3 regions of the Arthrobacter sp. Sr33 genome follow, and region 1 is predicted to be linked to each of the others. Evidence: riboswitches for the same ligand, from Rfam matches in the RefSeq annotation. Region 1 holds a riboswitch; each other region holds the start of a gene.
What was found. A riboswitch is a leader RNA that binds a small molecule or an ion and turns the genes downstream of it on or off. The one in region 1 is predicted to bind cyclic di-AMP.

Region 1 (7,466 bases):
CGGAATTAAACGAGCGCTACTGGACCAGGGACTGGTATCGGGAATCGGCAACATCTACGCCGACGAAGCGCTGTGGGCAGCCAAAGTCCACTATGCCCGCCCCACGGATGTCATGCGCCGGGCCGATGCCCTACGGCTGATTGATGCCTGCCGTGATGTGATGCTGCGGGCGCTCGACGCTGGCGGCACCAGCTTTGACTCGCTCTATGTGAATGTCAATGGCAGCTCCGGTTACTTTGAACGTTCCCTCAACGCCTATGGCCGCGAGGGCGAACCTTGTACCCGCTGCGCCGCCGACCCGTTCTTTGACGGCCTTTCGCTGATCCGCCGCGAGATGTTTATGAACCGTTCGTCGTTCAGCTGCCCGCGGTGTCAGCCGAAGCCCCGCAACGGCCGCTGGTAGCGCATCCCTGCAGCCGGGATCCTTGGTTCAGCACTCCCTCGCACCTCACCTGTGCCACGTTGCCCACTAGCCCCAGTCCCACTCCCGCTCCACCAAGGAGACTTACCCACATAGAACGGGTGACGCCGCACTGACACCCCCAAAGAGGGCGACCATTGGGCATGGACACGGTCAAGACACTGCAAGAACTAGGCGGCGTGGCACGCCGTAGGGAACTCACCCGCGCCGGTCTGGGATCTGGTCACCTCCGCGCGGCCCTCGCAAAGGGTGAGGTGGTAAACCCCGGGCCAGGAGTCTTTGCGCTACCCGGCATCACTGGGAGTCTGCTCACTGCATCGTGTGCCAAAGCTGAACTGGCCTGGATCAGTGCCGCAACGCAACCAAACCTCTGGGTGCTGCGTCCATCATCGTGGCTCCATGTGAGCGTCACCCACCTGCGCCGCGCAGGACTCAGCGTCCAAACACAGGTGTACATCAAGGGTGTGGGACGGCTTGATCTGTTCGTCGAAGGACAGCTGGGCATCGAACCCGGCGGACGCAACCATCACAGTGGTCCCGCCGAATTCGCCGAAGACCGCCGCCGATGGAACCTGCTCACCACCGGTCGAGCACGGATTCTCCGTGTCACCTATTCGATGCTCGTTCACGCCCCGGCGGAATTCCTGCAGGTCGTGTTGGATTGCCTCAGCCCTCCACGGTCGGACCCGCGCCCCGACCTGGGACATCCAACAGCATACTGCCGCCGTAACCTAAATGTGACAAACCCGGACCAGGAAATGTACAGTGGACCGCACGTTGGGTTCCGTTCAACTCAGCGTCCTTTCGACAGATTGCCTAATTCTGCCGCCGTCGTAAGGTCCGTTCGCACACATCAGGCAGAAGCGGGGGAACCAGTAGTAGTGGTCGTCGCCAGACGACCTAGGGGTGAAGGCGCACAGCGCCCGGGTGGCTCCCATCCGAATCCGACAGCTAACTTCGCAGGCATTGGGAGAGGCAACATCATGTCCAAGAACCGTTATATCGCGCGCCACCGTGCAACCCCACCAAGCGCCATGCAGACCGTTTCCAAGGCAGTTAGCTCTCACGCTGGCGCCATCGGTCGTCCAGCAGCTGTAGTCGTCGCCGCATCAGGTCTGATGTTCAGCGCCGGACTCCCAGCCAACGCTGCAGGCGAAGTCAACGTCAGCGCCCCGGCCGCCGTCTCCGCACCAGTTGCCCAGACGACCGCCGCCAGCTCCACCACTCACACCGTTCAGTCCGGAGATACTCTGGGCAGCATCGCCAGCACCTACGGCGTCAGCATCGAGGCCATCTTCGCCTCGAACGGTCTCGGCTGGGATTCGATCATCTACCCAGGTGACGTCATCTCACTGTCCGGCAACGCCGGCCAGGCCACTCAGGTATCAGCACCAGCACCGGCTGCAGCACCAGCTCCGGCTGCTGCTCCCGCCCCAGTTGCTGCACCAGCAGCCGCTCCGGCGCCTGCCGAAACCAGCACCCTGGGCATTACCACCGCTTCCGAGACCATCCAGCCAATGGGAGCAGCATCCACCGGCGGACAGGTTTCCAGCGCAGGGATCGCCGGAACAGCACAGGGCCTCGTTGGCTCCCCCTACGTCTACGGCGGCACCTCGCCAGGCGGCTGGGACTGCTCGGGCTTCGTGCAGTGGGTCTACGCTCAGCACGGCATCGACCTGCCCCGCACCAGCCAGGCACAGATGGGCGCGCTGACCCCCACCAGCAACCCTCAGCCCGGCGACCTTGTCGTCCAGAACGGCGGCGGACACATCGGCATCTACATCGGTGGCGGCCAGATGGTCAGCGCACTGAACCCGAGCCAGGGCACCCTGGTCCACGCGGTCAGCGCCATGCCACTGGTTGGGTACTACACCCTCTAAACCCTCCGCGTCAGCGGTACGGTTGTCAGCACCCGAATGCGTCATCGGAGAAATCCGGTGGCGCATTCGTGCTTTCCGGACGCTTTGGTCCCCGATAGGGCAAGCCAATGACACCGAGGCAACCGACGGGTCAAGATACGACAACGGAAAACTGCGTGCCACCACCGAGCCAGCTCACCTGGGGACGAACTGACAGTCAGGGACGTCTCCACGCTCCGATGGATCGCTAGGAGAGGGAAGCCTGGTTCCCCTGGTAATGCTGGTTCCCCTGGTAATGCTGTGCCAGGCGGGCCAGACCTTCATCCACTGACACCGTAGGCGTCCAATCGAGCAACTCGCGGGTCCTGCGCTGATCAAACCAGTGTGCAGTCGATAGTTGCTCCGCAAGGAAACGGGTCATCGGCGGTTCACTCTCGATCCCGCCGCGCTGCCAGAGGAATTCCACCAGGGATCCCGCGACCCGTGCCACACCGCCAGGAACGGCCCACCGCGGCGGCTGAACCCCTCCGGCCCGGCAGATTCCGGCGATCAATTCACCGATCGGGCGGGGCTCACCACTGGTGACCACCACAGCTTGTCCAGCCAACCGATCCATGCCGCTCAAGGCTGCGCCGATCGCTGCGGCGGCGTTATCCACGTAGGTGGTGTCGACCAGGGCGGTGCCGGCGTCAAGGAACGGCAGGCGCCCGGCACGCGCACGCTCCAGCACCCGTTCAACCAGCTGCGTGTCACCGGGACCCCACACAATGTGGGGACGGACCGCTGCCACCCTGAAACCTTCGCTGTTGGCGTCCAACGCGAGCAGTTCGGCTTTAGCCTTGGTCTGCGCGTAATTGCCGCGCACCAGAGCCGGAGTGGCCTCAGTGGCACCTTGACCCACGAGTGCCTCACCCACGTGCGCCACCGACGGCGAGGAAATGAAGACGAAGTCGCGCACACCGGCCGCGCGCGACTCTTCGAGCAGGACACGGGTGCCCTCCACATTGATTGCCTCGAAGTCAGCCGCAGCACCCGCGAAGGAAACCTTCGCCGCGAGGTGCACCACCGCATCCATGCCCTGCACAGCGCGGTGGATTGCCGTCTGGTCGGTGATCGATCCAAGGCTGTCTTCAACGCCAGCCAGACCGGATGGGCGCCGCTGAAACGTCCTGACCGCGTGACCCTGCGCCTGGAGGAGCGCGGCAGTAACCCGGCCCAGCATCCCGCTGGCACCGGTGACGAGAACCCTCACAGCTTGCCGACCCGGCCGCCGGCGAGCACCCCGGCAGCCCACACCGCAACCGCTGTCCGGTCAATCTTCGCGTTGTGCCTGATGTCGGTGGGCAACGACGGGACCGCCAACACTGCCGACAACTCCACGCCGACGGACCGGGCCGCATTCCGTGCCTGAGCCGCCAGCTCAGCTCCGGCCAGGCCAGGCTTCTTGACCGGGGGAATGGTCTCAACCACTGCAACGACCGCCTGGGTGCCTGCCGGACCAACACCAACCACCGCGGCCAGCCCGACGACGTCGACCGATTCCAGCACCTGTTCCACCCCGACCGGGGTCACAACACCCGTCGACGCAGTCACGATGTGGGGGAGTCTGCCCTCGACCCAGAGCCTGCCGTCGCCGTCGAAATGGCCCACATCTCCGGTGCGGTGCCAGCCGCCGCTGCGAGAGCTCTCACGCTGAGTCATCCACAACCGGTGGTAACGCTCTTTGACGTGGGGAGCGTGGACGAGGATTTCCCCAGTGATACCGGCATCGGTGGTGGGGTCGCCGTCGGCGGTACCCTCCTGGTTGAGGGGACTAACGGTGATCTCTGCGCCCGAGACAGCTCTGCCCACACAGACGCCGTTCCCAGCGCCAACCACATTCCCGGCTGCTGCATCGGCTTCGGCCGAGAGGATCAACCCGAGGTCGACGTCGGTCACGGGTAACGCTTCGGTCATGCCGTAGGGCGTGTGCAGCGATGCCCCGGGAAGGATACCCAGCAGCTCGGTCAGCAACCGTGACGGCACGGGAGCCCCGGCCGAGAGCAGCAGTGAAACACCGGCCAATGCCGCCCGGTGCTGGTCAGTGAGTTCTGGCTGGGTGGCGAGAATGTTTCGAAGGGCCGCTGGAGACGCAAACACGGTGGTCGCATGGATGGCGGCGACGGCGTCTGCAAGAGCCGCCGCGGATAGGGTTTTCGGTTTGGTGACGTCCATGTCGGGAGTGATTGACGTCGTCCCCAGGGCTGGACCCAGCAACGCGAACGGCGCGAACCCTGCCACCAGCCCGTCGCCGGGTCGAATGTTGAAGGTCTGGGCCAGGGTGTCCCGCATCGCTGCGAGCCGCCGATGGGTGTAGACGACCCCCTTGGCCGGGCCGGTGGAACCCGAGGTGAAGAGGATGGCCGCGTCGGCATCGGGATCGAGGCCGTCGGGATCGAGACCGGCAGGATCAAGACCATCGGGATCGAGTCCGGCAGGATTGGGACGATCGGGGTCGAGACCGGCAGGATCCAGTCCAGCATCGTCGGTCTCGGTAGACGTCCCATCTCCGCTGGCCGCGCGGAGTTCGGCGAGCGAATGCTGCACCCCGAGGAGCTTCCGTTTCGCGGCCGGCAACGTCGCAACACTGATCCGGCGACCCGGCCAGTTGAAAAGCTTCGCGGCGGTGAGCGCCAGGTCGATGCCGATCAGGAAATCGGGGACCGTGCCACGAACGGCCTTGCTAAGGCCCTTTCTCCCCAGGCCGGCGTCGGCGACGATAATCACGGCGCCGATCCGCAAGCAGGCATACAGGAGCACAGTGAGTTCGACTCCGGGCGGAACCATCAGGCTGATCCGGCTGCCGCGTCGCACGCCGATCTGCCGCAGAGCTGCGGTGAGGGTCTGCACTTCACGCTCAAGGCCTTGCCAGGACAGCGACCGCTCAATCTGGCCGTCGGCGCCCATGTCGGCAACAGCCAACTGGTCCGCGTGGGGGCCGTTGGCGCGCTGAATCAGCTCGTGTTCCAGCGGGCGGAACATGCTGGCTTGAGCTGGTTCCTGATCCGGGGACGCTGCGCCTGGGGGCGCTGCCTCTGGGGGCGCTGCCACAGGGGACGCTGCGCCTGGGGATGCTGCGCCTGGGGATGCTGCGCCTGGGGATGCTGCGCCTGGGGTCCGGGCTCCATTGAGCCACCCGAACAGGGGCGTCGCAATGTCCCGATCCTCGCCGACCAGATGGCTGGCTCCCTCGAACCGGTGAATATCGGCCTGGGGGAGTCGCTCCGCCAGATCGTTGAGGTAGGTGTCGGAGAAAATCGGATCTTCGGGACCCCACAGCATCAGGGCAGGCACCTCAAGGGTGCGAATGCCCTCCGCGATGGACCGAAGCGCCGGATAACTCGGATGCGACGGGCGCGCAGGAATATCCGCGACAAAATCAGCGATCCCCTGACGCCTGGCACCACCGCGGTACGGCAGCAGGAACGCCTTCCGCACTTCCTTGGGCAGCGACGGACGCGCCAGCGAATGGGTGACATCAAGGAACGCCGACGTGTCCCTGGTCCCCCAACGGTGCACCATCGGATGCAGCGCCAGCCGCAGCGGCGCAGGAATCTGGCGATCGGGGTCTTGATGAATTGCGGTATTGGTGAGCACAACACCGGACAGCAGGTCCCTGCGCCGGTCGGCGAACCCGAGGCTCACCACGCCACCCCAGTCATGACCGACCGTGATGACCGGCCCGGTCAGCCCAATCGACTCAACAAAATCATTCAGGTCATCCACACGGTCGGCGAGCCGACGAAAGCGGCCGGTCCGCTCCGACAAACCCATGTTCAACTGGTCGACGGCGATCACTCGCCAGCCGTGCTCAACGCCGGCAGCGAGCACAGACCTCCACAGATACGACCAGGTGGGGTTGCCATGCACACAGAGCAGCGTGCCCCTGGGCGGCTCCAAAAGCTGCGATCCGTTATCCAGGTAATGCCAGCTGTTGGTGGTGCCTGCCGGATCCACGGCAGCGGTCGAGGGGACGTCTCGGTAGGCCGGCCACGAGGGGTCGACGCCGGGAAGTGCTACCACGCAATCTCCAGCATCGCGGTGTTCAACCCGGAACCAACACCCATGCACAGCACCCGGTCACCCGAGGTCAGCGTCTGGGCTTCAGCGGCCAGGGTCATCGGCAGCGACGCCGGACCCACATTGCCCCATTTCTGGAAGGTCATCGGTACCCGTGAAGGATCCAGATCAATGGCCTCAACAATGGCGTTCGTGTGGGTGCTGCTCACCTGATGGGTGATGTAGCGGTCCATCGACGTCCAGTCCCATTCCTGCTGGGCTTCCTTCCAGGCATCGACAACCAGTTCGAGGCCGCCGTCGAGTAACCCCTGAGCATCGGTGTACATGCCGTCCATCCCGCCGATACACAATTCGTGGTGTTCGGTGCCGGCCCGCGCCACTCCGCCCAGCACACGGTGGGCGCCGGGGTGCGCATCGGCAGGACCCAGCACCGCAGCCGCAGCGCCCGACCCGAGGGTGAGGGTGGCAAACTCCTGCAGGAAGCTGGCCCTGGTGGCGTCCGGCTGGTTGAGCCTGCGCAGCGTGGCTTCCTGGGTGGCCTGGGAATCTTCACCGTTGACCACCATGGCGTACTGGATCTGTCCGGCTTCGATCATGTTCGCTGCCAGGGTGATGCCGTTGACGAAACCCAGGCAGGCGTTGGCGACGTCGAAGTTCATCGCCGACGAGGGCAACCCCAGGTTGTTGTGGATTTTCACTGCCACCGACGGTTCCAGGTTGGTCCGGGTCACCGAGGTGTTGATCAGCAGCCCGATCTGCGACGCTTCGATCCCCGAGGAAGCCAACGCTTTGGCTCCTGCCTCGATGGCGGCGTCGTCGAACTTGGTGCCTGGAGCCCACCATCGGCGTTCGGTGATTCCGGCCACCCGCTGGAGCAGGCCGTTGGAGAGACGAAGGCGCTTCAGCGCCGGAGCTAATACCCGGTCGAACTCATTGGAGGTTACGATGACCGGAGCCTCAACACTCTCTACGCCAAGTAGCGCGGTGTTGTGGTGTCGGAAGTTGAAATTGCCGGTCAAATTTCCTGCCTTGTCGACTAGTCAGTGCGCCTCGGTTACCTGCGCTGGATGGCCTCTAGGGCGCTCGGACGCACAAACGAATCTAACGATTCGTTATAAAGCCTACTT
Region 2 (7,466 bases), on a different contig from region 1:
TCATGCCGAGGTCTTCGTGATCCAGGATGTGGCAGTGGTAGACGGAGCGTCCGCGGAAATCGTTGAAAGCCACCCGAACTTTTACACTTCCGTTGGCGGGCACGTTCACCACGTCCCGCCATATCGTTGTGTTCGCTACCTGACCGTTTTCTTCAATAGTTTGCATCGGCCAGACGTGCAGGTGGAACGGGTGGTCCATGGGGCCCGTGTTGGTCAGCGTCCATTCCTCCACATTCCCGGCCGCTACCGTTGTGTCTGTTCTGTCCCGGTTAAATTCGTTGCCGTTAATGGTGAAACGCATCATGCCCATGCCCATGCCCCCGCCCATGCCCCCGCCGGCCATGACGATTTCCCGGCGTGCCGCGATAGGGGCTAACCTCAGGTCTCCCAGTCCCTTCTGCGTGGTCGGGGCTGTCAGGGATGCGACCGGTTCGCCGGACACGTGGAGGGTGGCCAGCGCGAAGCCGTCGGGGCGGCCGGCCGGGTTGTTGCGTGCTCCGGATTCGCGTCCCGTCATTCCCGGTGCCCTTCCCCGGCGCTGGTAGAACGCTCGGAGCACGGAATCACCGGCCGGGATGGAGATGAGAAGATCGGCCCGGTTTCCGGGCAGCAGGAGAAGTCGATCCACGCTCTCGGGTGTTGGCAGGCGCCCGGAGTCCATGCCGAGAAGCTGCAGTTGCCCCTCGTCGACCTGTAGGCGGAGGTAACGGGACACGCACGTGTTGATGATGCGCCACCGTTCCCGTTGCCTGGGGCGGGCACTTAATTGCGGGTTGCTTTGCCCGTTGACCAGGACCAGTTCACCTTCCCGGCCCATCATCCGTTCCATCGCCGGGACTGCGACGATGTTTCCCAGTCTGTCCAGGGTGGTGTCCGAAATGACCAGTACCCGTTCCGTACTCACCTCGATGGGTTCCACATCCTCAACGATGATTGCTCCAAAGAGCCCGGCGAAGATCTGATCGGCGACCATGCCGTGGTGGTGTGGGTGGTACCAGTACACGCCAGGTGGATGATCCTCTGGGAGTTTGTATTCGTAGTTGAAGGTGTTGCCGGGGTCGACTGAGATGAAGACATTGTCCCCATTGTCTTCGGGAGAGACGTGAAGCCCGTGAACGTGCAGGTTGGTGGGCTGGTCCAGGTTGTTGACGAGTCTGATCTTGAGGACATCGCCAGCTTGTACGCGGAGTGTCGGGCCGGGGATACCCCCGTTGTAACCGAGGGCTGCGGCCTGTCGGCCGGCCAGCAATATTTGTCCCGGTGCGGCTTCCAGCCGTACCTGTAGCTGACCGTTGTTGCTTCGTAACACTGGAGGTTGGATTAGTTCGCTTCCCGTGACGGGTGGCTCCCGCGTTGTTAGAGTCCAGATCAGGCCTGCACCTCCAGTCGCCGTCCCCGCGATGCCGAGTCCCCCCAGTAGCAGCGCTTGGCGGCGGCTGATGGGGGGTTTGCTACGGGCCCTCACCGAGAACTTCGAGCTGTTCGCGGTACTCTTCGGCGGTGAGTTCTCCCTTCGCGAAGCGCTCGTCCAGGATCTGGTGGGCGGTGCTCCGGCCGTGGGGCGGGCCGCCCACCCCTGAGGCATCCCGTGACGCGTATCCGACACGGCCTCCGTTGCCAAGGACCCTGACTGCGAGCAGTACCAACAGCACAATCCCGATGATCAGGAGGACGCCCCAAAGCCACATCCACGCTGATCCCTGCCCATAACCCCACATCATGCCGGATACCTTTCACCTCGAGATGATTTCCAGTCTCCGCCTAGCGTCGGCCCAAAAGTAGAGTCTTAGGTCCCAATCGGTCCCAGGGTGACTTCAGTCGCTGCGGGATCCGGGTACCCGGATCAACCCTTGACATATACCCCTAGGGGGTATACCTTATGAGTACCCAAGTGGGAAGTCCGGCCCTAAGGGGGCCGCTTACTCCCAGAAGGTCCCTCAAGCAGCTGTAGCCAACGTGAATGACCCGGATGGCTACACCCGCTGATTCTCGAACAACCATTCCTCACTTTTTGGAGACCCTCATGTGCGGCACTTCTTCCGAACTGACCCTGACCGACACATCATCTTCCGGATGTGCCTGCTGCGCCCCCCAGGACAGCAAAGCCAAAACGGTTCCCCAGGCTGGCAGCATCAGCGCCAGTTTCGGTGTCGCTGGCCTGACCTGTGGGTCGTGCGCGTCCCGGGTTAGCTCTGCAGTCGGCGGGATTGATGACGTCACCGACGCCCAGATTGATCTCGTGTCCGGCGGGACCTCCACGGTCACCGTTTACAGTAACGAGGCGGTTCCCTCAGCAGCAGTACGCTCGGCGGTCGAGCAGGCCGGGTACCAGCTTTTGAGCGCCTGACTTTTTCCCTGGTCCGGCCGGATTTCCCGGGCGCGAGGTGGATCTCACCGATTCTGGGTACGGATGAACACCCTCGGGTGTGCTTCTGCCCGATGCGGCAGATAAAGTCACCGACGCGGGAATTGAAACCGTCTTCGTGGCCGTTCCCGAAGCTCATCCGGCCGGGCTAACCAATTGAAGCCACTCACGCCAACCTGATGAAGCCTGGGAGCGCATATGCGCCGACGGAAGGCTCAGCGCAGTAGTCTGCTGATTGCCTGTGTTGCTTCCTTGACCTTCGCGTCGACGGCTTCGGAGGACCCAGTGGTTTTGGCTTCTTGGGCTGCGGTGACGACGCAGTGTTGCAAGTGGTTTTGCAGCAGGCCCAAACTCACGGCGTGCATGGCACTGTTGACCGCCGCGACCTGGGTGAGAATGTCGATGCAGTACTGATCTTCGTCGACCATCCGTGCTATCCCACGGACCTGTCCTTCAATGCGCTTCAGACGCCGCAAATAGGCCGCCTTGTCCGGGGAATAACCGTGCACCGCACCGGCGGTAACCGGCTGATCCGCGACGGTGGACTCCGGCGCGGGGACTTCCGTGGCAGCTGCCCCAGGGGTGTCATCGGTACTGTTCCGAGGTCCGGCTCCGGCGTTCACGGCGCTATCCTTTCAATGCTCCGACCTGTTCTGGTCGGACCCAGATGAGGCCGTTGGTACGTCCTCGACCATGCGCTCTGCGCGGCCTTTATAAGTATCATCGACGATCCACCCCGCCGTGAACGCTCGATAGATGAAATAGGTTCCCTGGAGGGTCGGCGGCCCGCGGGTGCGGTGATCCTTGAAAATCCCGTTACCCTAACGTGACTTCGATACCACGGTGGGGTATTCTCATTCGAGTGATCCCGGCACCCCGCCGAGATCACATTCCCGCGCAGAATGCCGAGCCCTGCCGCTGCACCGGGACCCGTTCGCACAATCCAGATGGCAGGGACGGGGGAACCACGTTTCCACCGGGCCACCGCACGCGGTGACCCTCGGGGTTAAGTCGATCTGACTATCCAGTGCTAGACCTGCAGCATCGTTCGCGATGGCAGGCGTAGCCCATAGGTAGAGGACGGCCGGGTGACTCCCATCCGAACCCGACAGCTCACCCCGCAGGCATGGGAGAGGCAAACAATCATGTCACGTCAGTCCATTTCGGCACGCCACCGCGCCGCCACCACCCACTCCATCGCCCTCGAGGGTCTGACCCAGTCGGCCAGGACCAAGGCCGTAGCACTGGGCAAGCCAGCCATCATCGCCGTCGCGACCGGCAGCCTCGTCTTCTCCGTCGGAGCGACCGCCCACGCAGGAACCTACACCCAGGGCGCAGCCACCACCGCTCCGGCAGTCTCAGCACCCGCAACAGGAGTCCACACTGTCGCATCCGGAGACACGCTGGGAGCGATCGCCGCATTGCACGGTATTAACCTCGACACCCTGTTGGCGCAAAACGGCCTGTCCTACGCTTCAATCATCTACCCAGGTCAGCAGATCCAGCTCACCGGCGGCGCAGCCGTCAGCGCAGCCGCCGTTCCAGCAGCAACTGCAAGCCAGGCGTTCTACTCAACACCTGCACCAGCACCCGCCGCACCGGCAGTAGTTGCAGCACCAGCCGCACCCGCTGCCGATGCGGCACCAGCAATGATGACACTGGCCTCCGGTGCCATCACCCCGATCGCACCCGCAGCCAAGGCAGCTCCGGCCAGCGGAGTTGGCGCAGCACTGGTCGCCTCGGCCTATGGGCAGCTCGGTTCCATCCAGGACTGCACCATCCTCGTCGAACGCGCTCTGCGCTCCATCGGCCTGAACGTCGGCGACCTTGGACCCCTGCAGTTCGACCAGTACGGAACCCGGGTCTCCAGCCCCGCGCCCGGCGATCTCGTCGTCCGCCCCGGCCACATTGCCATCTACGTCGGCAACGGCAAGGTCATCAGCAGCGGCATGAACGGATCAAACCTCACCATCGAGCACCCACTATCCGACCTCGGCGGTTCATACTTCGTACGAGTCAACGGCTAATACCCTGACTCACGGAGTTTCTTTGTGAACTGAACTGAAAGTGGCGGGTGTCCTGGACGGAGGGCACCTGCCACTTTCGTATCTCCGGAAAGCAGATAGTGCCACACGATCCGCTCCCATGACTACTCGTCATGGCACCTGCCACGAGCCAACTCATTAGCTCGCCGAGCTACCCCCCCACTTTGGGGCGCGGATTATTTCCACAGTTCCTGTACCAGCCGCGCCGGATGCCGCGACTAAGTGTCCCAACGATCACCGACGGTCACTGAGAGTATCTAGCCAATCCCAGTGACCGTGCCCGATCAGTGGGAGCATTGCTCATAAAACCAGCGCCAGGCAGCGCTAACCCAGCACCCAGGGGGCAATCAGCAGTAGCGTCGGCGCCCCCAGTAGCAGTCCCGAGGCGCCGAGGGCGGCCGCCCGCTGGGGCAGCGACAAGGGCGGCTGCGGAGTGAGTAGCCGGTGAATCCGGTTAAGGGTGGCACCAGCATCCTGGTCAGGGGTCGCGCCGGGAGCAAGCGCCGTCACCGCAAACGAGTCACCGTGGGCGAAACCGCCCTGCTGGTCGGGCAGCGACCCGGAGGCGACGATAGCGATCGCCCGGGCCAGGACTGGCTCCCGAACCTGCTTCAGAGCCTCGTCGTCGGCGAGCATCTCGATCAACTCGTTGACAGCCCGCTGCGCCAGTTGTGACGTGGGCAGCCACGGGAGGGCCGCGCGCCAGGCCGCAAACGCCCACAGGAGTAGGTGATGTCGCTGGTGGAGGTGCGCCCGCTCGTGCACCAGTACGGCGTCGAGTTCGGCGGGGGTCAGCAGGTCGAGGAGCCCGTCGGAGAGCACGGTCACTGATCTGGCACCACCCGGAAGGCAATAGGCCACAGGGGTGGGATGGTTGATCACCAGCGTTGCCGGCCGGTTTGCTGCCGGGGAGCTGAGCAGGTTCAGCATGTCCCGGTGTCGCTTACGCTGCCCACGAATCTTGGCGTAAGTCAGCAGCAGGGTAAAGATCAGGTGGGCGCTGAGCAGCCCAGCGGCGCTCAGGGCGAAGACGTGGACCAGGCCGAGCGTGTCGACCGGCTGGTTGGCAAACGCCATGTCGCCGAAGCGGCCAAGGGCTTCCACCAGGTTGTCGCCGAGCGGGTCGAGACCCCAGACCAGCATCGCGCCAATCATTGACAGTCCGCCCGCGAGGGCGATCGCCTGCCACAGAATCATCGCCGTAAACGGTGAACGGGTGGGCCACTTTGCCCGAGACAGGGCTACCGGCGCAGGCCAGGCGAGGACGACGGCGAGCCCGGCCAAAAAATGGGCGGCCCAAAACATCCGTTCAGCTGCCGAGCAGTTTGCGCAGAGCCTGTGCCTCGCTGTCGGAAACGCTTCCGATGAACCGTGCCAGGACTGCTTCCCGGTCTGGGGCGGTGACGAGGACTTCGTGCATCAACTCGGCGGTGTGTTCCTCCCGGCTGGTGATCGCACGGTAGCGGTGCGGGCGGGTTTCCCGCTCCCGTTCCACGAGCCCCTTCTTCTCCAGCCGTGAGAGGACAGTCAGGACTGTCGTGACGGCGAGCTCCTTGCCCACGGCTTCCTTCGTCGCCAACGCCAGCATGTCGCGCAGTGCGTTCGCGGTCAGTGCCCCGGGGGTGCCCCACAGCAAATCCATCACTGTGCGTTCGAGTTCTCCGAGGGTGGCCATGCAAGTCCTTCGCTAAAATTGTGGATGAGTACTTCAAATCTACTCTCTTTTTCGCCAAGGTTCTACATGCGGTAGAACAAGATGTCGGTTGCTCAGCCGATGGTTGACCGTCCCGGTGATTTAGGCTTTTGCCATGACAAAGCCAGAATCGGACTTCTTTCCCTCCGGCACGCCGCTGCATTGGCGTGCCATCACGCCTAATGATCTGGGTAGTTGGCATGAGCTGCTGCACCGGATGGCCAAGGAAGACCAGCCGGACTGGGTGGAGGAGCGGGCCGACCTGGAGCAGATACTGGGCTCATCGAAAACCGACCCGGCAAAGGACACCATCCTGGGTCTCGACGATGCGGGTGTGCCCCGCGCCGTGGGGGTAATCCAGCGGAATCCCGGGTCCACTGTGGTTTACAGTATGGGTGGGGTTGACCCCGCCAGGCGCCGGCAGGGGATCGGTACCGCACTCTACTCCTGGCAGGCGGGGCGCGCGCGTCGCCGGTTGGACGACGACGGCGCCGGGGCAGGAGTGCTGCGTACCTACGCGGAGGAACGGGTGCCATCCCAGCTCGCGCTGATGGAAGCTACCGGCAACGCCGTCGTCAGGTATTTCACGGAGATGACCCGTCCGCTGCAGACGGAGATCCCCGAAGTCGATATTGCAGCCGGACTGCAGATTGTCACGTTCTCGGACGATCTGTCCGAGGCGGTGCGGCTCGCCCACAACGAGGCGTTCCAGGACCACTGGGGGAGTGAACCACGTGACGAGGAGTCCTGGCGGTTCACCGTGACGCACCCCGAGTTTAAACCCGAATGGAGCCTCGCGGTGGTGGACGAGGCGTCCGGCGAAGTGGCTGCCTACCAGCTGGCCAGTTACGATCCCGCGTCCGGGGAACTGCTGGGCCACACCGAGGGCTACACCGACCTGCTGGGAGTGCGGCGGAAATGGCGGGGCCTGCGGCTCGCCCCGGCCCTGCTGGTCGAGGCGATGCGCCGCTTCAAAGCTGACGGCATCGAGCACGCTGGCCTGGGCGTCGATACCGAGAACCCGTCGGGTGCCCTCGGCCTGTACGAACGTCTGGGTTACGAAGCCACCCACCGGGTCAGGGTGTACGAACTGCGCATCTAAACCATGGACGCGATTGGCCCCGGCCAACCATAGCCGGGGCCAACCCTAGACCGGGGCCAACCATAGCCGGGGCCAACCCTAGACCGGGGCTAACCCTAGACGAGGCTGGGTCCGATCGAGTCGACTGACTGGCTCAGGGTGACACCAGAACCGTCACGGCGCCCGTGTTCGGTGGGGAGGGCCCTGGACACACCGGAAGCTGACGCGGCTTTTGCCGGACCGTGTCCGGCCCAGGCGAGCAGCAGGATGTCCTCATCCTTG
Region 3 (7,466 bases), on a different contig from region 1:
TCATGCCGTTCAGGCCACCGCTGATGACTTGGCCGTTTCCGACGTAGATGGCTACGTGGCCGGCGGTGATTACCAGGTCGCCCGCCGCTGGAGAGCCAACAACTGATCCGAAGGCGAAGAAATCGCCAGGCGCAATGTCGCCAACGGACTTGCCGACGGAGCGAAGTGCCTTCTCAACCATGGCGGTGCAGTCCTGCCCGACACCGATCTGGGAGTAGGCGGATCCGACCAGACCAGCGGCGATGTTACCGGAAGGGGCAGCCTTGGGGGCTGGCTTTTCGGCTGCGGGCGTCTGGGCTGGCGCAGCTGGTGCGACTACTGCTTCTGCTGCGGGCGCCTCAACTGGCGCTGCCTCGACTGGCGCTGCTTCCTGCACGGCGGGCTCTGCCACCATTTCGGCTACCGGCTCAGCGGCGGCTGTTATTGGCTCGATGACGTCGGCCTGCACCTCGACGACTGGAGCAGCTACGGCGGCGGGCGTCGCCGACACGGCTGCACGCTCGAAGGTGATCTCGGCGGTGGCGGGAGCGCTTACGGCGTCAGCCGTAGCAGCAATCGAGATCAGGGGGGTGGAGAGCTGAACGACACGCTCGGACTCACCGAACCCGTGGGCTGGCAGTCCGGCGGTCAGGACGAGCCCTGACGCTGCGACGATGACTGCTGCCTGGCGGCCGACGGAACCAGCGTTCGAGGAGACGGCGCTTGAGATGGCTGTCAGGGGGCTGGTGTGCGTACGGGCGGCCCTGTGGCGGCCCAGAGAAGAGCTAGTTGACACGTTCGATTGCCTCTCCCAATTGCCTGCGAGGTGAGCTGTCGGATTCGGATGGGAGTCACCCGGCCCTCTGATTCCCAGTGGAATCAGACGACTTAACCCCAAGGATTTCTTGCGAAATCCACTAATTGGTTCCCCCGCCTCTGCCATGCGAATTGTGCGAACGGAACCTCAGGCAGTGGCAGAGCTAGGCGATCTGCTCGAGGGTGCCAAACCTATTAGAATTTGGCACGAGATTGACGGTACATGAGATTGACCGCAATGTCACATTCCGGTCACGAAACGGTGTGTCCTTGGTTACAGCCAGCCCATGGGGTCCACGGCCTGACCGTCAACCATCACTTCAAAATGCAGGTGGCAGCCGGTGGATGCACCGGTACTACCGCTCTGGGCGACAACCTCACCGCGGTCCACTGACTGCCCCTCCTGGACACTGCTGGACGAGAGATGGTTGTACGTGGATTCGAGCCCGTTGCCGTGATCGATGACCACGCGGTTTCCACCGCCATAGGGGTGCCAGCTGGCAAAGGTGACAGTGCCGGACGCTGCCGCGAACACTTCAGTGCCGCACGAGCTGCTGAAGTCCTGACCTGAGTGGAGTTCCCCACCCAAACCGGTAATCGGGCTGACCCGGTAACCGAACGGGGACGTGACAATCAGCTTGTCCATGGGAGCTGACAGGGAGCCGCGGGCCGCTGCAGGTACAGCCGCTGAGTCTGCAGCGGTCATGATCTCGCTGAGCTTGGCGTCTGCGTCAAAGGTGCTCTGCAATGCGGTGCGGCTGAAGTCGACCAGCGCCGCGTCGGGAACGCTGATTTCCCGGGGCGCAACAGTCGCCTGCACGGTGGGCGCAACGGCTACGGCGGCCGCATTGTCGTCCTGCGGGGCCGTCCCCGCGGTGGTGGGTAGCGTAACGGTCAGCACCAGCCCGGACGCGGCGGCGGCGATGGCGAATTTTTGGCTCATCCCGGTGAGCGAAAAGTCGCCCCTGACCCGGGTTGCTCGTCGTCGTCGTTCGAGTCGTTGCGCGTCCCGAGGACGCACGGCAGGTACTGGGGCGCCGGCACGGCGGCGTCCCGAAGCATGGTGCTTCGACAAAGGGTCCCTTTCGTATATGCCTGCGAAGTTAGCTGTCGGATTCGAGTTCGGGAAGAAACTCGGCCCTGACCGGTCCGCCGAAGCAGCACCGCGTCCGGACTTCACCCCAAGGCGGCTTATCAGCCGCCGTCTGATGGGTCCTCCGCCCCTGTCACGGGTCTCAGCATCCAAATCCGCTGACAGGGTTAGGCGTGCGGTTTGGATAACGCTGATGTATCAACGTCAGCTTTCCATCATCCACGACCAGAAGCAAAAGAGATACGTTCGTTATCTTTTCCTGTGGATAACTTGCGGCAATATTGTGCCGTGGAGGGTTAGAGAGCCGGCCCGGCGACCGACACGAACACGTGTGCGGCGACCTCCGGCGGGAGCTCCAGCGCGCCCTCGATACCCTCGACCCTGACCGACACATAGTCGCCGGCCGCCTGCACGCCGATGACCGTTCCGGGCCGCAACCCACCCTCATCGAGTTGGGAGAGCAGTTCCGGGTCCACCTGAATGGGCTCGGCCAACCGGATAAGGGTAATCACTGACCCCTGAGGATTGGCGCCGATCACCGACAGGAGGCTGCGGACACCGTCGGTGAAGCCTTGGGTTGGCGGGCCGCCCAGGGCCTCAAGCCCCGGAATAGGGTTGCCGTATGGAGACTCGGTGGGCTTCCCCAGCAGCTCGTACAACCGCTGTTCAACCCGCTCGCTCATCACGTGCTCCCAGCGGCAGGCCTCTTCGTGGACATAAGCCCAATCCAGGCCAATCACGTCGGAGAGGAGACGTTCGGCGAGGCGGTGCTTGCGCATCACCCCGATGGCGCGACGGCGGCCAAGGTCAGTGAATTCGAGGTGGCGATCGCCCGAGACAATCACCAGCCCGTCGCGCTCCATCCGGCCGATGGTCTGGGAGACGGTGGGACCGGAATGGCGGAGCCGTTCAGCGATCCGGGCGCGGAGGGCAACAATGTTTTCCTCCTCCAGTTCCAGGATGGTCCGCAGATACATCTCAGTGGTATCGATGAGGTCCGTCATGCGGTTCAGCTCCTAGGCACTGGTGCGGGATGGAACAGCGGGCAGCTTTCGCGGTGGGAGCGCGGCACATATCGCCAGCGCCGAACACAAGTTCTACGCTCACCAAGGTTAACCCATTTACCAGAGGCCGCGGCAATCAGCGGCAACCGGGTGCCCGGTCGGGACATGTTCACAAATGCCACCAGGGGCGGGTAGTGCGGCAGAATGTATCCCGTCTTGTGTCGCACGCTTACCCCCTTGGAGAGACCATGAGCATTTCCCCGGACCAATTGATCCCCGCTGGCCTCCTTCCCGCCGACGGGCGTTTCGGAGCAGGCCCGTCGAAGGTGCGCGACGAGCAGATGGAGGCCCTCGCGCAGGCCGGACGGACCCTGCTTGGCACGTCCCACCGTCAGGCGCCGGTGCGCAACCTTGTCGGTTCGGTCCGGGAAGGCCTGAGCCAGCTGTTCAACGCGCCGGCCGGCTACGAGGTGGTGCTGGGCGTTGGTGGGTCAACAGCGTTCTGGGATGTGGCATCCTTCGGGCTGGTGCAGGACAAGGCCCAGCACCTGTCGTTCGGGGAATTCGGGGCGAAGTTCGCTTCCGCCACCAACAAGGCGCCCTTCCTCCAGGCATCCTCGGTGATCACCTCGGCCCCGGGGACGCGCCCCACCCCTGAAGCGGAAACAGGCGTGGACGTCTACGCCTGGCCGCAGAACGAGACCTCCACCGGTGTGGCAGCACCGGTGCACCGGGTCGACGGCGCCGCACCGGATGCCTTGGTCCTCATCGACGCGACGTCGGCCGCCGGCGGCCTGGACGTGGATGTCAGTGGGTCCGACGTCTACTATTTCGCTCCCCAGAAAAACTTCGCGTCCGACGGCGGCCTGTGGCTTGGCCTGTTCTCGCCGGCCGCGCTGGAGCGCGCAGCCCGGATCGCGGCGACCGACCGCTGGATCCCTGATTTCCTGAACCTCCAGACGGCCATCGACAACTCTTTACTGAACCAGACCTACAACACCCCGTCCCTGGCCACCCTGGTGACTCTCAACGCCCAGGTCGAATGGTTGAACCAGAGCGGCGGTCTCGAGTTCGCTGCGGCCCGCACCGCGGAGTCCGCGGGGCGGGTCTACCAGTGGGCGGAAGCGTCCGACGTCGCCACCCCCTTCGTCACCCGCGCCGAGGACCGCTCCAATGTCATTACGACCATCGACTTCGACGACTCCGTTGACGCTGCGTCACTCGCGAAGGTGTTGCGCGCCAACGGCATTGTCGACGTCGAGCCGTACCGGAAGCTGGGCCGGAACCAGCTGCGCATCGCGACGTTCGTCTCGATTGAACCGGACGATATTTCAGCCCTGCTGGCCTGCATCGACTTCGTGATCGGCGGACGCTAGCCCTCCGCCGCCCCTAAGATCCCAAAAGCCTGTGGCTGGACCGGATCTTAGGGATCGGTGAGAGGTTTGCCGAAGTCAGTTTCAATCCGCAGCCGACGCCGCGGGGCCGGATCGTAGCGAAGCCGTAGATGGTGGGCCCGCCAGGCCCAGATCATTCCCGCCAGCGCCGCAATGATGCCGGCCGCTGCGGCGACGGCGAGGCTCCACCGTGGACCAAAAGTGTTGGAGACCAGGCCGACGATTGGTGCGCCGAGCGGTGTGCCGCCGAGGAAAATGGCGAAATACAGCGCCATGACCCTGCCGCGCATCACCTGCTCGGTGGTGGTCTGGACGTACGCATTGGCACTGGTCATGAGTGTCAGCGCGAACAGGCCCACCGGGATCAGGGTGAGACCGAACAGCCAGACCGTGGGCGCCAGCGCTGCTGCGGCACAGGCGACCCCGAAAGCTGCTGCCGCCCCGTAAATGAACCGTAGCCTCGGTTTGCTGCGGCGGGCCGAGAGCAGAGCGCCCGCTACCGAGCCGACGGCCATCACCGATGACAGCACGCCGAACACTCCGGCGCCACTGTTGAACTCGGTGCGTGCCATCGCCGCGATGTAGACGGCAAAGTTGAGTCCGAAGGTGCCGACGATGAAGATCGCGAGCATCACCATCATCAGGTCGGGCCGGTTACGCACATATCTGAAGCCCTCCCGAATCCGGCCCTTGCCCGGCGGAGACTTCTCCAGGACTCGCAACTCGGACCGTCTGATGGTCATCAGCACAAAGATCATGGCGCCGAACGTGAGCGCGTTGATCATGAATACCCAGCCGGGGCCCACCGCCACGGTGAGCAGACCCGCCACCGCTGGGCCAACCATCCGCGCACCGTTGAAAGAGGCGCTATTCAAAGCGACTGCGTTGGGGAGATAGTCGTCCCTGACCAATTCGGAGACGAAGGTCTGCCGTGCTGGCGCGTCGACCGCGGAGACGAATCCGAGGGCGAGGGCAAAGGCGTACACATGCCAGAGTTCGGCCACCCCGAGCACCACCATCAGCCCGAGTCCGACGCCGAGTGCCGCCATCGAGAGCTGGGTGATAATCAGTAGTTTCCGCCGGTCCACCGAGTCTGCGATCAGACCTGCCCAGGGGGCGACGAGCAGTTGGGGGCCGAGCTGGAGCGCCATGACAATGCCCATGGCTGCTGCATCCTGATCGGTGAGGATGTCATACACCAGCCAGTCCTGGGCGGTGCGTTGCATCCAGGTGCCGATGTTGGAGACCAGTGCTCCGAAAAACCAGACCCGGTAGTTATGGATATGCAGCGAGCGGAACATCCCCATCAGGTGAGTTCCGCTCGGTCTCGTCCGCAACTACCCTGAGTCAACTGGTTATTCTCCTCCAGCAGCGTCAGGGGAAACTGATTCGTCCTTGGCGGAGTCCTCGGGGCGTACCCGCTCGGCCCAGGGAATCCAGGGTGGGGACAGCAATGACGTCTCGGACGGCAGCAGGCCAACCTCGGAGATCGTCGGCTCCTTACCGCGGGGTACCCGGGCCAGGGTGGCAAACCAGTGCCAGCCGCCGTAGCCGGGCAGGTGGGCTTCGAACCGGTGGGTCACCACCCGTTCGGCGTCGGGATAGGCGCCCACATGGGTGCCGACCTGCCCCTGCTCGGCAATCTCATTCACACCATTTCGCGCGAATTCCACAGCATCCGCCAATAGAGCGTCGGGCTTGGACGGCTTCCGGGGTGCACGACGTTTCGGCGGAACCACTGCGTCGTCGTCCGCCTCCGCGATCGCTGGGTCAGCGACGTCCGCTGAATGAGCGACGATTTCCAGGTCTGAATCCACGATCTGGCCTACGCGTCCAGATCGTCCGCGACCGCGCGGAGGACCGCTGCGACCTTGCCGGCGTGCGACTTGTCGGGGTACCGGCCGCGGCGCAGCCCATTGGAGACGTCGTCGAGCAACTTGATGAGGTCCTCGGTGATCACGGCCATATCATCGGCGCTTTTACGTGTTGCCTTCGCAACCGAGGCCGGCGCCTCGAGGATGCGGGCGGAGAGCGCCTGAAGTCCCTTGCGGCCGTCGGCGACGCCGAACTCCAGTTTGGTGCCCACCTTCACCTCGGTCACTCCTGCGGGCAGCGCCGAGGCATGAAGGAAGACCTCCTGACCGTCGTCGGTAGCCAGGAAACCAAAACCCTTTTCAGCGTCAAACCACTTGACCTTGCCAATAGGCACGTCGTTACCTCGTTCTGTAGGTGCTGCGTCGGACACTGCTGTGACCGTGCCGATCCTTGGAAAAGGATCTGGTGCCCATGTCCTTGCGGCGGGGCCAGCGTCTCGTCGGGAAAGTCTCTGCCTTCCAGAATATCCTCTCTACCAGTGTGCTTCATGAAAGGGGCACACCTTGTACGCTGTTAGCGTTATGGCAAATACCTCACCCCGCCCCCTTCCAGACCACGGATCCAGCACTCCGGAGCGGAACCTGCCGCGCCTGATCCTGATGGTGACAGCAGTGGCCCTGGCGATCATCGGCTTGCTTTCGCTTACTGCCGTGCTGATCACTGCCTTTTTCCAGGGCACCGTGTGGCCAGGCTTTGTTGCCGGAGCCTACATCTGCCTTCCGGTGGCCTTTATCCTCATGATCCTCATGGTGATCTCGGGAATTCGGACCCGCAGGCGGGCCTGACTCCAGCTCCTGCCGCGGGCTCCCACCGGGTGATCGGGCGGGGCGAGCACAGGCAAACGGGGTAACGTTGTCATAATGTCCGCTATCCGCGATCTGGCCACCGATTTGGCTGCACGCAGCGACGCACGGCTCCGTGACCTTCTCACAGCGCGCCCGGACCTCGTTCTCCCACCGGTCCCCGATTTTGCCGCCCTCGCCGCCCGCGCTTCCACCCGGGTCAGCGTCCAGCGGGCGCTGGAAAACCTGAGCGAACCCCAGCTGGACGTGCTCACTGCCGTGCAGCTTTCAACTCATGGTGACACCGGGCAAAGCACCACTGCGGCCTGGCTCCGGTCGGACATCAAGGGGTCGACCGTGAAGATCCTGGACGGATTCCTGGCCCATTTACATGCGCTCGCTCTGCTCCGCCGCGCCCCGGCCCCGCCGGAGGCTTCGGCCGCTGACCAGAACCGCCGGTTCTACCTTCCCGTTGCCTCCCTGACCGAGGCCCTGGGCCCCTACCCTGCCGGGCTGGGCCGGG

Region 2: linked by a shared signal. The riboswitch ahead of ACX80T_RS13030 (C40 family peptidase) and the one ahead of ACX80T_RS13925 (C40 family peptidase) in region 1 are both predicted to bind cyclic di-AMP.
Region 3: linked by a shared signal. The riboswitch ahead of ACX80T_RS13665 (M23 family metallopeptidase) and the one ahead of ACX80T_RS13925 (C40 family peptidase) in region 1 are both predicted to bind cyclic di-AMP.

The regions. Positions count from the first base shown of each region.
Region 1 covers NZ_JBTNDD010000011.1:6,358-13,823, reverse strand. Annotated here, with positions in the region: gene mutM (bifunctional DNA-formamidopyrimidine glycosylase/DNA-(apurinic or apyrimidinic site) lyase) at 1-403, shown strand, start outside; gene ACX80T_RS13930 (hypothetical protein) at 808-1,050, opposite strand; cyclic di-AMP (ydaO/yuaA leader) riboswitch at 1,225-1,401, shown strand; gene ACX80T_RS13925 (C40 family peptidase) at 1,405-2,301, shown strand; gene ACX80T_RS13920 (NAD-dependent epimerase/dehydratase family protein) at 2,528-3,532, opposite strand; gene ACX80T_RS13915 (alpha/beta fold hydrolase) at 3,529-6,342, opposite strand; gene ACX80T_RS13910 (3-oxoacyl-ACP synthase III) at 6,336-7,358, opposite strand.
Region 2 covers NZ_JBTNDD010000009.1:138,751-146,216, forward strand. Annotated here, with positions in the region: gene ACX80T_RS13010 (multicopper oxidase family protein) at 1-1,441, opposite strand, end outside; gene ACX80T_RS13015 (SHOCT domain-containing protein) at 1,452-1,721, opposite strand; gene ACX80T_RS13020 (heavy-metal-associated domain-containing protein) at 2,024-2,347, shown strand; gene ACX80T_RS13025 (metal-sensitive transcriptional regulator) at 2,581-2,988, opposite strand; cyclic di-AMP (ydaO/yuaA leader) riboswitch at 3,291-3,507, shown strand; gene ACX80T_RS13030 (C40 family peptidase) at 3,511-4,392, shown strand; gene ACX80T_RS13035 (M56 family metallopeptidase) at 4,735-5,715, opposite strand; gene ACX80T_RS13040 (BlaI/MecI/CopY family transcriptional regulator) at 5,720-6,085, opposite strand; gene ACX80T_RS13045 (GNAT family N-acetyltransferase) at 6,219-7,205, shown strand; gene ACX80T_RS13050 (DNA gyrase/topoisomerase IV subunit A) at 7,301-7,466, opposite strand, start outside.
Region 3 covers NZ_JBTNDD010000010.1:100,006-107,471, forward strand. Annotated here, with positions in the region: gene ACX80T_RS13660 (NlpC/P60 family protein) at 1-775, opposite strand, end outside; cyclic di-AMP (ydaO/yuaA leader) riboswitch at 781-944, opposite strand; gene ACX80T_RS13665 (M23 family metallopeptidase) at 1,070-1,870, opposite strand; cyclic di-AMP (ydaO/yuaA leader) riboswitch at 1,873-2,046, opposite strand; gene ACX80T_RS13670 (metal-dependent transcriptional regulator) at 2,185-2,892, opposite strand; gene serC (phosphoserine transaminase) at 3,141-4,268, shown strand; gene ACX80T_RS13680 (MFS transporter) at 4,316-5,593, opposite strand; gene ACX80T_RS13685 (DUF3027 domain-containing protein) at 5,642-6,103, opposite strand; gene ACX80T_RS13690 (cold-shock protein) at 6,112-6,495, opposite strand; gene ACX80T_RS13695 (hypothetical protein) at 6,683-6,946, shown strand; gene ACX80T_RS13700 (helicase-associated domain-containing protein) at 7,022-7,466, shown strand, end outside.